Regions from separate parts of the Pectinatus frisingensis genome, predicted to be linked through region 1. Evidence: riboswitches for the same ligand, from Rfam matches in the RefSeq annotation. Region 1 holds a riboswitch; the other holds the start of a gene.

What was found. A riboswitch is a leader RNA that binds a small molecule or an ion and turns the genes downstream of it on or off. The one in region 1 is predicted to bind S-adenosylmethionine.
Region 2: another riboswitch for S-adenosylmethionine. It lies ahead of metK (methionine adenosyltransferase); the one in region 1 lies ahead of F8M42_RS11500 (trans-sulfuration enzyme family protein).

The regions. Positions count from the first base shown of each region.
Region 1 is NZ_CP045424.1:2,451,136-2,458,191, reverse strand. It holds gene F8M42_RS11520 (sigma 54-interacting transcriptional regulator) at 1-591, shown strand, start outside; gene F8M42_RS11515 (MFS transporter) at 776-1,969, opposite strand; gene F8M42_RS11510 (LysR family transcriptional regulator) at 2,110-2,988, shown strand; gene F8M42_RS11505 (MalY/PatB family protein) at 3,036-4,211, opposite strand; gene F8M42_RS11500 (trans-sulfuration enzyme family protein) at 4,242-5,375, opposite strand; SAM riboswitch class I at 5,437-5,538, opposite strand; gene F8M42_RS11495 (cysteine ABC transporter substrate-binding protein) at 5,585-6,466, opposite strand; gene F8M42_RS11490 (amino acid ABC transporter ATP-binding protein) at 6,494-7,056, opposite strand, start outside.
Region 2 is NZ_CP045424.1:1,292,344-1,299,399, reverse strand. It holds gene F8M42_RS06050 (YicC/YloC family endoribonuclease) at 1-308, shown strand, start outside; gene remA (extracellular matrix/biofilm regulator RemA) at 358-630, shown strand; gene gmk (guanylate kinase) at 632-1,246, shown strand; gene rpoZ (DNA-directed RNA polymerase subunit omega) at 1,249-1,461, shown strand; gene coaBC (bifunctional phosphopantothenoylcysteine decarboxylase/phosphopantothenate--cysteine ligase CoaBC) at 1,461-2,660, shown strand; SAM riboswitch class I at 2,717-2,819, shown strand; gene metK (methionine adenosyltransferase) at 2,888-4,078, shown strand; gene priA (primosomal protein N') at 4,318-6,717, shown strand; gene def (peptide deformylase) at 6,816-7,056, shown strand, end outside.

The DNA of each region.
Region 1 (7,056 bases):
AAAAAAATGTTACCGCCGGAATATTATGAGAAAGTTGATATAATCGTAACAAATTATTTTGATATAAAAGTTAACTATCCCAGATTACTTAAGAATAACACATTTATTGCTGTTGTTGGTAATATAGATCCACAGCTTGGCATACCATATTTTCCTATTGGACAATTGCTTAATGAGGATAGTCAAAAGAGCTTTTTTAAGCTTATTGATAGTGGGTGCAAAAAAAATAAACAAGAACCAATTGAATTGAATGTTTATGGAAAAGCAAAGCTGTTATTAGAGCAATATGTCAGATACGTCAATCCTAAAACAGCTGTTAAAGATATAGAAAAATTTGTAGAAGATATTAATTATCCACTTGAATCGGAGGATAAACGATTGAATTTAGTCGTTCATCTTGGTTGTATGCTCGACCGCTGTGTACATCAGGATGCAATTTATTTTGATGACATTAGAAGTTATATTCATAGTCATAAACCTCTTTTTGAAACTATTCGGCTGGCGACAGACAATTTAGCCTCAAATTATGATATCAAAGTAAATGATGATGAAGTATGTTATATAATAAAAGTTCTGGAGACAAATCCATAATGTATGTGTATTTACATAAAAATGGAGTTGTTACACAAGAAACATCGGCTCCTTAAAGATGTAACCTGCCACCGTTATGCGGGTACTCACCTTCCTAAGAGCAGGCAAAGAAAATGAGATATTACAAATTTATGAATAAAATGCTTATGTATAACAACCCCAAGAGCAGATTGTCAGTTAAATGTCAATTGATGACGACTGACTCTTGCTGTCTTTTTTTGCGGCCATGCAGCAAATAATATAAAAACATGCTGAAAATGGCACCACCGGCCATGAGCATATATAGGCCGCGGAATCCAATGCTTGGCACTAAAAGTCCCAGAAACAACGGACCAATACCTACACCACCATCGGTCAGAGAGAAAAATGTTGACGTCGCCAGTCCGACACGATGGGGTGGTGATAATGTTATTGCAATGGCTTGACCACTTGACATAAAGGTACCGAACCCAAGCCCTAAAAGTCCACCGGCAGCTAAGAGAATAAAATTGTTATGGGCCTGACTTAAAAGAATCATACCGATGGCGAAAACAAGAAAGGCGGGATACATGACAAAATTTTCGCCTTTTTTATCAAAAAGATGACCGGTTATTGGGCGAGAAAATAAAATGATGATGGAATAAACGATAAAAAAGGAACTGCCGGCACTGACTAAATCGATTTCTCTGGTATAGGGGGCCAGAAAGCTGATTATGCTTGAGTAAAAGAACCCCAGTAGTCCACCGATAACAGCTATAGGTAGGGCTTTAAATTCGATAAAGTTATTGACGGCGAAATTGCCGTGGTCGACTTTTACAGAAGTGGTAAGAGGTTCAGCGTTAAGTTTTAGCAGTAATGCTGATAGAATGCTGACAGCTAATATTATGGCACAGATGGCAAAAATTATTTGAAAACTTATGTGCTGACTCATGTATATACCGAGAAAAGGTCCTATGGCCGACGCCAGTGTGACGCTCATAGCATAATATCCAACACCTTCACCGCGACGTGATGCCGGAATGATATGGGCAATTATTGTTCCCGTGGCTGTGGCTGCGATGCCGAATCCGATTCCGTGCAGCGAACGAATAAATAGCAGGAAAGAAATGTTATCAGCCTCAAAATATAAAAATGTAGTTGCGAAATAAAGTACCAATCCTATCAGCAGCATTTTTTTTTGGCCAATTTGTTCAATGGTTTTACCGGTGAATATACGTGAAAAGAGTGCGGTTAAAATAAAAATACCTGAAGCCAGGCCGGCAACTCCGGGGGATGCCTGAAGTGTATCCATTGCGTAAATTGCAATGATTACAGTGAGTGTATAGTATACAAGATAAATAAAAAAATTGGCTACTGAATCCATTGTAAAATTTTTCGTCCATAATCGTGCTTCACTCATTAACATTACCATCCTTAATTTTTATAAAAGTGATGTAAGACGGTTTTTATTATAACATTGAATCTTTATATGTTAAAATATATAATTAACTATATTGCTTATTCCTTGTAAGCTATAATCAATTTATTGGGAGAATGATTATGGATATATTACAACTGAAATATTTTCGTGAAGTTGCCCAATCGGAAAGTATGACCAAGGCTGCTGAAAAATTGCATATAGCGCAGCCATCTCTGAGCAAGACCATTCTTCGGCTGGAAAAAGGCTTGGGAGTGGCTTTATTTGATCGTGTTGGAAAACGCATAAAGTTAAATGACTGCGGAAAGCTTTTTCTTAAAAGAGTAGAGCGCGTTTTTAATGAACTGGATGCCGGGCAGCGGGAATTGGCGGACTTGGCCGGCATCGGGCAGGAACATGTTACATTGGGAGCATCTTCTTCACGATTTTTACCTAATCTTTTGAATGGGTTTCTTGTAGAGCATCCTCAGGTGAACTTTCGCCTGAGACATTTTGCCAGACAGGCAGAAATGCAGGAGCAGCTGCTTAATGGGCAGATAGATTTAAGTATTTTTTTTCTGCCGATAATTCATCCGCAAATTCATTCGGAACCGTTAATCGATGAAGAAATATTCTTAGCCGTGCCGCCGAAACATCATTTAGCTGACAGGAAAAGTATTCAGCTGCGGGAAGCAGCTGCCGAATCGTTTATCAGTTATACTGCCGATTCAGAGCTTTGGGATATTACTCATAATTTTTGTCGTCAGGCGGGGTTTGAACCTAGCATCGTTTTCGAGATCGAAAGCTTGGAAGCAATCGCTACATTAGTTAATGCAGGCTTGGGTGTTACTTTTTTACCGGCCTATTGGCGCCAAAGTGATATTTCTCATCTGCCGGTGCAGCTTCATATTGAAAATCCTGTTTGCCAACGAACTATTTGGCTGTCTTGGATCAAGGGACGTTATATGTCACCTATAACAAATATTTTTAAAAATTTTGTCATACGGTATTTTTCCCGATAAAGCTTTAAAATTGGGGAGAAAGTATTGATGAGCTCGATGTAGTTTGCCTACAAATTCAACTGTTGTGCGGCATCCGCTAATTGATACAATGCTTTTTTTAATATTGGTTTTGGACAGGCAGCGTTGAGACGAACATATTGTGACAGTGAATTGCTGAACCAGCAGCCATCATCCAAAGCCAAATGTGCTTTATTTACCATAAAATTGTGCAATTGCTTTTTGTCTAGCCCTAATTTTCGGCAATCCAGCAGAACAAGGTATGTCCCTTCAGGATAATTGGGTTTGACAGCGGGAATGTATTTAGCACAAAATTCATTAATGAACTTGAAATTGTTTTCGATATAATTTAATGCGGTTTCAAGCCACTTGGTGCCATATTGGTAAGCTGCTTCGACGGCTATGAGGCTGAAACAGTTATTGCGCTGTAAATCGAGAGTATCCAGTACTTTAGCAAAAGTATTTTTTAATCCAGCATTAGGGAAGACCACTATTGATGCCTGTAATCCGGCTAAATTAAAAGTTTTGCTTGGGGATAAACAGGTGACGGTGTTTTGGCGAAATTGTTCTGATATACTGGCTAAAGGTATATGTTTATGGGAATTGAAAGTTATATCACAATGAATTTCATCGGCAATTATCAGTATATTGTATTTCAGGCAGATGTTGCCGAGTTTTATTAACTCATCTTTTTTCCATACTCGTCCGACAGGATTGTGCGGACTGCATAAAAGTAACAGTTTGGCACCGGCTTTAGCTTTTTCTTCCAGCTGTTCGTAATCCATTTCATAATGTCCGGCAATATTTTTTAAAGGATTTTCTACTAAAATACGATGGTTTTTTTCTATTACATCGAAAAAAGGATAATATACCGGTGGCTGGATAATTATTTTATCGCCTGGACAGGTTAAGGTTCGTATAAGCAAGCTTAGTGCGGTGACTACACCCGGAGTATGAAGCATAAGCTTTGGATCTGCTGACCAGTCATGTCTTTGCATCAACCAGCTGCCTACCGTATTAAAATATGTTTGCGGTCTTGAAGTATAACCAAATATTCCCTGCATGGCTCTTTTTTGCAGTGCTTCACTGATGGGGGCAGCTGTTTTAAAGTCCATATCGGCAATCCACAAGGGAACAAGATCATTCCTGCCGAATTTTTCGGTCAGTTCATCGTATTTGGCAGAAAAGTTGTTCTTTCTGTCAATAATTTCATCAAAATTTATCATATGTATGCTCCTTTGTTTTAAAATATATCTTTATTGCAGGGCTTGTTTCAAATCGGCAATAATATCTTCGCTAGATTCAATGCCGACGGATAATCGCAGTAATTTATCAGTAATACCAAGCTTCTCTCGTACTGCTTCGGGGATATCCATATGAGTTTGGCGTGCCGGAAATGTAATCAAGCTTTCTACACCACCCAGACTTTCGGCAAATTGGATAAAAGTTACTTTGTTTAGTATTTGCGGTACGAGAGCTGCATTGTCAACAGCAAAAGAAATTATTCCGCCATAGCCGGAGGCTTGTTTATCATGAATTGTTTTACCGGGATGAGTGGGCAGCCCCGGATAATAAACTTGTGTAATATGTTTTTGATTTTGCAGCCAGGCAGCAATTTTTTTGGCATTATCATTATGCCTCTGCATCCGCAATGCCAACGTTTTTAAACCGCGAATCAGCAGCCAGCTGTCAAAAGGACTTAAAATACTGCCGGCAGCATTTTGGATAAATTTCACTTTTTCGGACAACTGTTCACCGTGTACAATTACAACTCCGCAGAGCAGATCATTGTGTCCGGCCAAATACTTAGTACCGCTGTGGATTACAATGTCTGCACCTAAGTCTAAGGGCCTTTGGAAATAGGGAGTTAGGAAGGTATTGTCGACAATGAGCTGCATGTTGTTACATCGGCAAAGTTTGGCAATAGCGGCAATGTCCGCTATTTTCATCAGTGGATTAGTTGGAGTTTCGATAAATATGGCTTTGGTGCTGGGGGTTATGCTTGATTCGATTGCAGATAAGGAGGTTGTATCAACTGTTGAAAAATCTATGGAGAATTTGGCAAAAATATTTTGAAATATGCGATATGTACCTCCATAACAATCATCTGTGAGCAAAATATGGTCACCAGGTTTATATAGTAACAAAACGGCTGCTATCGCAGCCATACCCGACGGAAAAACAAAACCTGCTGTACCGTTTTCTAATGAAGCCAGCCCGTCTTCTGCTACTTGACGCGTCGGATTTTTACTCCTGGTGTAATCATAGCCGGTACTTTGGCCTAAAGCTGGATGAGCAAAAGATGCCGTGTTATAGATTGGTGTGCTGATAGAACCAGTCTGCGGGTCGGTATTGACACCAATATGAACGATTTTTGATTCTAAATGCATAATTGTGGACCTCCTTATAATAAAAAAAGGTTCTTTCAAAAATGAAAGAACCTGCCTTAGTCTCTCATTTTTCAGGTTATACCTGCAGGAATTGGCACCTTGCATTATTATTGCCGGTTGCCGGGCGTCATCGGGCCAGTCCCTCAGCCTCTCGTAATAAGAGTTAACATATACAATTATAATGGATAACAGTTGTCTACAGGGGAAAATTATTTATTGTTTACTGCACCACCTTCGACAACCAAATCTTCAGGATTGACGGCACTGCCATAAACAGGTTTTAATGTTTCTTCATAATCTTTATGGAAAAAGTTTTCAGAAGCTAATTTCTTGATATCATCATTGATGAAATTTAATAATTCCTTGTTACCCTTCTGGACTGCCGGAGCGATGGTATCAATATTTCCCAGTGAGGTAATGCCGACGGTAAAACCTTTGTTTTTTAAAGCCCATGCCAGGACTTCTGTGTTATCGGTGGAAAAAGCATCACCGCGGCCGTCGAGAAGAGCATTGTAAGTTTCGGTATATTGGTCAAACTTCAAAAGTTTTATATCAGGATAGTTTTTGGAAAAATATGTTTCGGCTGTTGTTCCTTTGGCGACGATCAACGTTTTTCCCTTCAATTGGTCAGGACTTGTAATAAGTGCGCCATCCGGAGAAACAACGCCTAATGCAACCTTCATATATGGCAGGGCAAAGTCTACCTGTTCAGCACGTTCAGGTGTGACGGTAAAGTTGGCAAGAATGACATCGACTTTGCCGGTTTTTAAATATTCTACGCGATTTGCCGGTTCTACAGATACATATTTGACTTTTACACCCAGATCTTTGGCCAATCGGTTACCATAATAGATATCGTAGCCTTGGTATTCACCATTTTGGTCTATGTAACCAAACGGAGCTTTATCACTGAATACACCGATGGTTATTTCACCACTTTTTTTAATGTCGTCAAGTGAACGAAAAGCAGTCGGAGAAGTGCTGTTTTGCTGCTGGGAGGTATCTGGGCTGCTTGCGCAGCCACTGATGAATACAGCTGCTGTCATAATAATGGCTGCTAAAAACAGTAAATGGATTTTTTTAAGACTCATTTCAATTACCTCTTCCTTTTTCTGCGATTATTTTACAGAATTAAATTCGAAACTGTTTAAAAATTGTTTGGCCCGGGTCGTTGAAGGTTGAGTGAAAAATTGTTCCGGGGTATTTTCCTCGACAATTTCACCATCGTCAAAGAAAAAAATTCGATCAGCTATTGCATGGGCAAAAGACATTTCGTGTGTTACAATCAGCATTGTCATTCCCTGCCGTACCAATCCTATTATTACGTCAAGGACTTCGCGAACCATTTCAGGGTCTAAAGAAGCAGTAACTTCGTCGAAAAGCATTATCTCCGGATTCAATATAAGTGCCCGGATCATGGCAATACGCTGCTTTTGTCCGCCGGATAACTGGCGGGGATAGAAGTTTTCCTTATCAGCCAAGCCTATTCTTGTCAATAATTTGCGTGCTGTCTGCTGTACTTCGGATTTTTTTCGTCGCTGTACTTGTAGTGCAGCCAGAGTAATGTTGTCTATAACCGTCAGATGATTAAATAGTTCATAGCTTTGAAAAACCATACCGATCTGCTGGCAGATTCGTGAGCGCGGCAATGATTCATCGCTGATGCAGTCATTTTTGAAAT
Region 2 (7,056 bases), 1.2 Mb from region 1:
CTTTAGGTGAATATTTAAACGCCAACGATATCGATCAGACACGTATTATTCAGGAAACCGCTATTTATGCTGAAAAAACAAATTACACCGAAGAGACAACCAGATTACAAAGCCATTTGCAGCAGTTTGAGCAAACATTAAGCACTGGCGGCAGCATCGGCAGAAAACTGGACTTCATCGTCCAGGAAATGAATCGAGAAATAAATACAATAGCATCAAAAGCCAATTCCGCTCAAGCGGGACAACTTGTCGTAGACGTAAAAGGTGAAATCGAAAAAATCCGCGAACAAATACAGAATATAGAATAAGCCGGCATCGTTGCACAACAGCTTATTTTACAGAAAGGCTGCGTTTTATATGAATATTAAATTAATTAATATCGGGTTCGGCAATATTGTATCCGCTAATCGAGTCATTGCCATTGTCAGTCCCGAATCAGCTCCAATCAAGCGCATTATCCAAGAAGCACGGGAAAATGGTCAGTTAATTGATGCTACATATGGACGGCGTACACGGGCTGTTATAATAGTTGATAGTGACCATGTTATTTTATCGGCTATTCAACCGGAAACAGTCGCCAATCGCATAATCGATGACAATGATGAAATAGCAAAGGATAAAGATAAATAAGATGCCCAACAGAGGAAATTTAATAGTTATATCGGGACCGTCCGGTACGGGAAAGGGCACTATCTGTAAAAAACTTTTAACGATGAACAAAAATATATTTTATTCTGTATCGGCAACGACCCGCAGGCCACGTCCACACGAGATCAACGGACGAGAATACTGGTTTTTATCAAAAGTTGATTTTGAAAAAATGATAGAAGAAAATGAACTTCTGGAATGGGCTAATGTATATGGTAATTATTATGGAACTCCGTCTGAAAAAATTGACGAGCTGCGCTTACAAGGAAAAGATGTGTTGCTGGAAATAGATACACAGGGGGCACTCAACGTCATGAAGCAGGTCGCCGACGGCATATATATCTTTTTATTACCACCGTCACTTGATGAATTGGAAAAACGAATCCGTCGGCGCGGCACTGAAACTGAAGCGGTAATAAAAAGACGACTTGATGCCGCTGCACAAGAAATAGCTTTGGGTACCCACTATAATTATGTTATTGTTAACAGAAACCTCAGTCGGGCTGTCAATCAACTCAACGCCATAGTCGTTGCCGAACGATGCCGTACTGGACGTAATCTGGAAATCATTAATAAAATTAAAAACAGGGAGATATAATAATGGATATAGTAAATCCGTCACTTGATGAATTAATGCCTAAAGTCGACAGTAAATATACGCTTGTTGTGCTGGCGTCAAAACGGGCCCGTCAAATATTGGATGGTTCCAAAGTAAGAGCTACCAAGGTTTCAACCAAAAATGTAACTAATGCACTTGAAGAAGTCGCTGAAAACAAGATTACCTTTCAGCGAACGAAAAACGGAATAAAATGATGTTGGCAAATAAAAATATTTTATTGGGTGTTTGCGGCGGAATAGCAGCTTATAAGGCAGTAGAAATCGCAAGCCGGCTGCGTAAACTCGATGCAAATGTTGATGTTATCATGACACAGGCAGCAACAAAATTCATCACACCGCTGACTTTTCAAGAAATAACCGGTAATCCTGTCAGCAGTGATATGTGGGAAAAAGTGCATAATTGGAATGTAGAACATATTGCTTTAGCCAAAAAGGCTGATGTTGTATTGCTCGCTCCGGCAACGGCTGACATTATCGGCAAACTGGCATCCGGCATTGCTGATGATATGCTTTCTACGACAATTATGGCAACAACGGCACCGGTATTCATAGCTCCGGCAATGAACAGCAACATGTATATTAATCCCATTTTGCAGCGTAATCTGCAGACACTACAGCAGTTAAGCGGTTATCATATAATAACTCCGGCTACTGGTCATCTGGCCTGCGGTACCAATGGCATTGGCCGATTACCCGATCCTGCTGTACTCGTTGAAGAAATTACAAATTATACTGCACAGGTACAGGATCTAAAAGGAAAACGTATCTTAATTACTGCCGGCGGAACTAGGGAAGCAATTGATCCCGTGCGTTATATTGGCAATCGATCCAGCGGAAAAATGGGTTACGCGCTGGCTGAAGAAGCAGCCAGACGCGGTGCGTCAGTTACACTTGTCAGTGGTCCGACATCTCTTAACGTGCCTGCGGGAATCGAGTTTATAAAAGTAGAAACAGCATGTCAAATGCAAGAATATGTCGATACCATTTTTGCGGCCAGTGATGTTGTAATCATGGCTGCAGCCGTGTCTGATTACCGTGTAAGGAAAATTGCCGGCCAAAAAATAAAAAAGACCACGGAAGCATTTACTCTTGATCTGGTAAAAAATCCTGATATTTTATCCGCGCTGGGCAAAAGAAAATCCATCGAACAGATTTTAGTGGGTTTTGCTGCCGAAACACAAAACCTGCTGACTTTTGCCAAAGAAAAATTACAGCGTAAAAATCTTGACATGATTATTGCGAATGATGTAAGTCAAAAAAATGTCGGATTTAATTATGATACTAATATGGTAAAAATAATAACTCGTGATGCTGCTGTCGAAGATATTCCACTTATGTCAAAAAAAGCATTGGCCGCAATAATCATCGACAAGATCCGGAATTTAAAGAAATAAATTCAGTTGACATTTATTATCAGGTAATGTATTATTAGTTTAACAAATAAATATCGAACTCATCGAGAGCAGTGGAGGGACTGGCCCTGTGAAGCTGCGGCAACCATTGATTTTATCAAACGGTGCTAATTCCTTTAGGTTTTACCTATGAGATGAGAGTATGTATTTTCAGCTCTCACCATTGAGAGCTTTTTTATTTGCTAATTTTTAATATGTGGAGGAAAAATATGGCTCAAAAACGTGTACTTTTTACTTCAGAATCGGTTACTGAAGGCCACCCGGATAAAATTGCCGACCAAATTTCCGATAGTATTCTGGATGCTATTTTAGCCCAGGATCCACATGGCCGCGTAGCCTGCGAAACATTAATAACGACCGGTCAGGTTCATGTAGCCGGTGAAATATCCACTAATTGTTATGTCGATATTCCTAAAATCGTTCGCGAAAAAATCAAAAGTATCGGTTATACCAGAGCTAAGTTCGGTTTTGATGCTTCTACCTGCGGTATTTCTGTGTCCATTGATGAACAATCTCCCGATATTGCTTTAGGTGTTGACAAAGCACTTGAAGCCAAAAATGGTGATATGTCCGAAGAAGATGCCATCGGTGCCGGTGACCAAGGTATGATGTTTGGTTATGCCAGTAATGAAACACCGGAATATATGCCGTTTCCTATTGCTATGGCGCATCGTTTGTCTCGTCGTCTGACCGAAGTACGCAAAAATAATGAAATACCTTATTTACGGCCTGACGGAAAGACTCAAGTAACTGTGGCCTATGAAAACGGTAAACCAGTTCATATAGAAGCTATTGTAGTATCTACTCAGCATGATGCCAATGTCTCATTGTCAACTATCGAGAAAGATATCAGGGAAAAAGTTATTACTCCCATTATTCCTGCTGATATGGTCGATGAAAACACCAAATATTATATAAATCCCACCGGAAAATTTGTCATCGGTGGACCGCAGGGAGACTGCGGACTAACCGGCCGGAAAATTATTGTTGACACTTATGGTGGTATGGCACGACACGGCGGCGGTGCATTTTCAGGTAAAGATCCAACAAAAGTTGATCGTTCCGCATCCTATGCAGCCCGTTATGTAGCCAAGAATATTGTGGCTGCCGGTCTTGCTGACAAATGCGAAATACAGCTAGCTTATGCTATCGGTGTTGCCCACCCGGTATCAATAATGGTCGACACCTTTGGAACGGGTAAGATCGATGAAGAAAAAATCATTCAATTGATCAAAAAACATTTTGACTTGCGGCCTGCCGGCATAATAAAAATGCTTGATCTATGCCGTCCAATCTATGCCCAAACCGCAGCATATGGTCATTTTGGCCGCACTGATATCGATTTACCTTGGGAACACACCGATAAAGCAGCTCTTTTAAAGCAAGAAGCCGGTATATAAATCCGATTTTTTTATTATTTAAAATCATTGTAAATTCTATTCATGGGGTTGTCACACGTAAATATTTTCATTCATAAATATACAACGTGCCGTCTTATCCGTCCTCAAAAAGATGGTTGATTGCGCAGCGGCAGCGGAATATATTTTTGTAATGTCAATGTAATTCGCGCGGCAGCTCCATATTTTATTGAGAAGTAAAATTTCTTTTGCTTATATGATATAATTAAAATGGTGATTTTATGAAATTATTAGCAGATGTATTTATAAATATACCAGTAAAAACCATCGCTACCAGTTATACTTATATCATCCCGGAAAACTTAAATTTTCTAAAAACCGGATGCCGTGTCATAGTACCATTTGGTGCGAGAAAAATGGAAGGATTCATTGTCCGTATAACAACTGTTGACCAAACTGACCACACTTTAAAAGAAATAATCGATTCTATTGATATTGAACCATATTTTACTGATAAAATCATGTCAACGGCCCATTTTATCGCTGACTTTTATCTTTGTTCATTAGGGGAAGCACTCCGTCTTTTTATTCCTGGGAAAAATAGTATAAAAATCAACAGTAGTTATCAGGCAATACCCACAACAGCCTCTTTATCGGCAAGTGAGCAATCTATTTATAATTTTATATTGAAAAATCCAGATTGCAGCTTAAAACAGATCCAGGATTTTTGTAAATTCGACAGCACTGCACTATTAAAAGAACTATTGGATAATAAAATCATATTCAAAAATTATATTTACAAAAACCGCTCAAATAAAATTTATACCTCTTATGTCCGAATAAATAAAAATATAGTCAACCAAACTTTATTGGACAATATGACACGAAAAAAATCTCAAAAAAAATTGTTAGAATTTTTATCTGATGATCATCTTTACAGTATCAATGAACTTAACAAGCAGGGTTTCTCACGCAGTATTATAAAGACTCTGAGCGACAATAACTATATTACCATTACCAAACAGCGTACTTTTCGTGACAGCTATGACCATGTCAATCCTGCTAACAATCCTTTTGTACATCTGACAGCCGAGCAAAACGCTGCAATGGCAGAAATAATACCATATATAGATAAAAATCAACCGCATACTTTCTTGCTGCATGGAGTTACCGGCAGCGGTAAAACACAAATCTACATTGAAACTGCCCGAAAAGTTTTGCTGCAAAATAGACAGGCCTTAATTCTTGTACCTGAAATCGTACTAACAGGCCAATTAGTTATTTCCCTTAAAAAATATTTTTCTTCCTCTGTCGTCGTAATCCACAGCCGGCTTACAGTAAATGAACGCAATGATGCATTTGTGCGAATACGCACTAATAGTGCAAAAATTATAATTGGTGCCCGTTCAGCTATATTTGCACCATTTCTTGATCTGGGACTTATCGTCATGGATGAGGAACATGACGCTTCATATAAACAGGATGAATCACCACGTTATCACACGCGCGATATTGCCCGTAAAATGTCACAATTATATAATGCCGTTCTTATTTTAGGAAGTGCCACTCCATCAATGGAAAGCTATTTTTCAGCCTGCAACGGTACGTATAAATTACTGACTATGCCGCATCGCATCGACAATAAACCCTTGCCACAAATAAATTGTGTAGATATGCGTGAAGAGTTACATTTAGGCAACAGGCATATTATGTCACGCCAGCTAGTTAAACTTATAAATGATACTTTACAAAAAAAACAACAAATAATTATTATGCTAAACCGCCGCGGCTACTCTACTTTTGTTATGTGTCGCTCCTGCGGTCTGGTAATAAAATGTCCGCAATGCGGTTTACCGCTTGTCTACCATCGGCAAAATTACCTGCAGTGTCACCATTGCGATATAAAAGAACCGGTTCCCACAGTCTGCCCGGCCTGCAACAGCCGTTATATAAAATTTTTTGGTTCCGGTACCGAAAAACTTGAACAAGAACTGCATGAAACTTTTCCAACAGCGCGGACTATCCGTTTGGATCGTGACACTACCGGTAAAAAAATGGCTCACCAAAATATTTTGCAGCAATTTCGCGCCGGTAATTACGATATTCTGCTTGGAACACAGATGGTTGCTAAAGGCCACGATATTCCCAATGTGACTGCCGTTGGAATAATAAGCGCTGACGCCAGTTTAAACATGCCTGATTTCCGTGCTGCTGAACGGTGTTTTGATCTGATCACACAAACGGCCGGGCGAGCCGGCCGTGGCAATGTCAAGGGACAGGTAATCATCCAGACATATAATCCGGAGCATTATGCCGTCTTATCCGGTATCCGACAAAACTACCGCGAGTTTTACGATCAGGAACTAATTCAGCGCCGGGAATTATTTTATCCGCCTTATGCCAAACTTATCAAACTCACCATACAAAATGAGAATAAAGATCATGCAATGGACAAGGCTTTACAACTACGTACTGCTTTTCGTAAAACTTTTTCCAATTCAGCCAATCATCAGATCATCGGCCCGGCGCCTTCAATAATCGCTAATTTTCGCGGTGTTTACCGCTTCAATCTGTTGATAAAAACCGTTGATCTAACCATCATGCATACCTTTTTACAACAAAATAATCTGTCCACTGACAGTGAAGTAAAAATTGATATAAACCCGCTGAATACCATGTAATTTGAATTTTATTACAGACAATGCTAAAATTATTAAAAGAATACAAGCTGAATTATTAAATATATATTACACTAAAATGCACTGGAGTTGATATACTTATGTCTCTATTGAACATTAAAACAATTGGTGACCCTATATTAAAAAAGAAAGCTGCTGTCGTAGAAAAAATCGACAGCAGCACGAGAAGGCTGCTTGATGACATGGCTGAAACCTTGTACAATGCTGAAGGTGTGGGACTTGCAGCCCCACAAGTCGGTGTTTCGCAGCGTATTATTGTAATTGATGTTGGTGATGGATTAATTGAATTAATAAATCCTGAAATAGTACGTACCGAAGGCA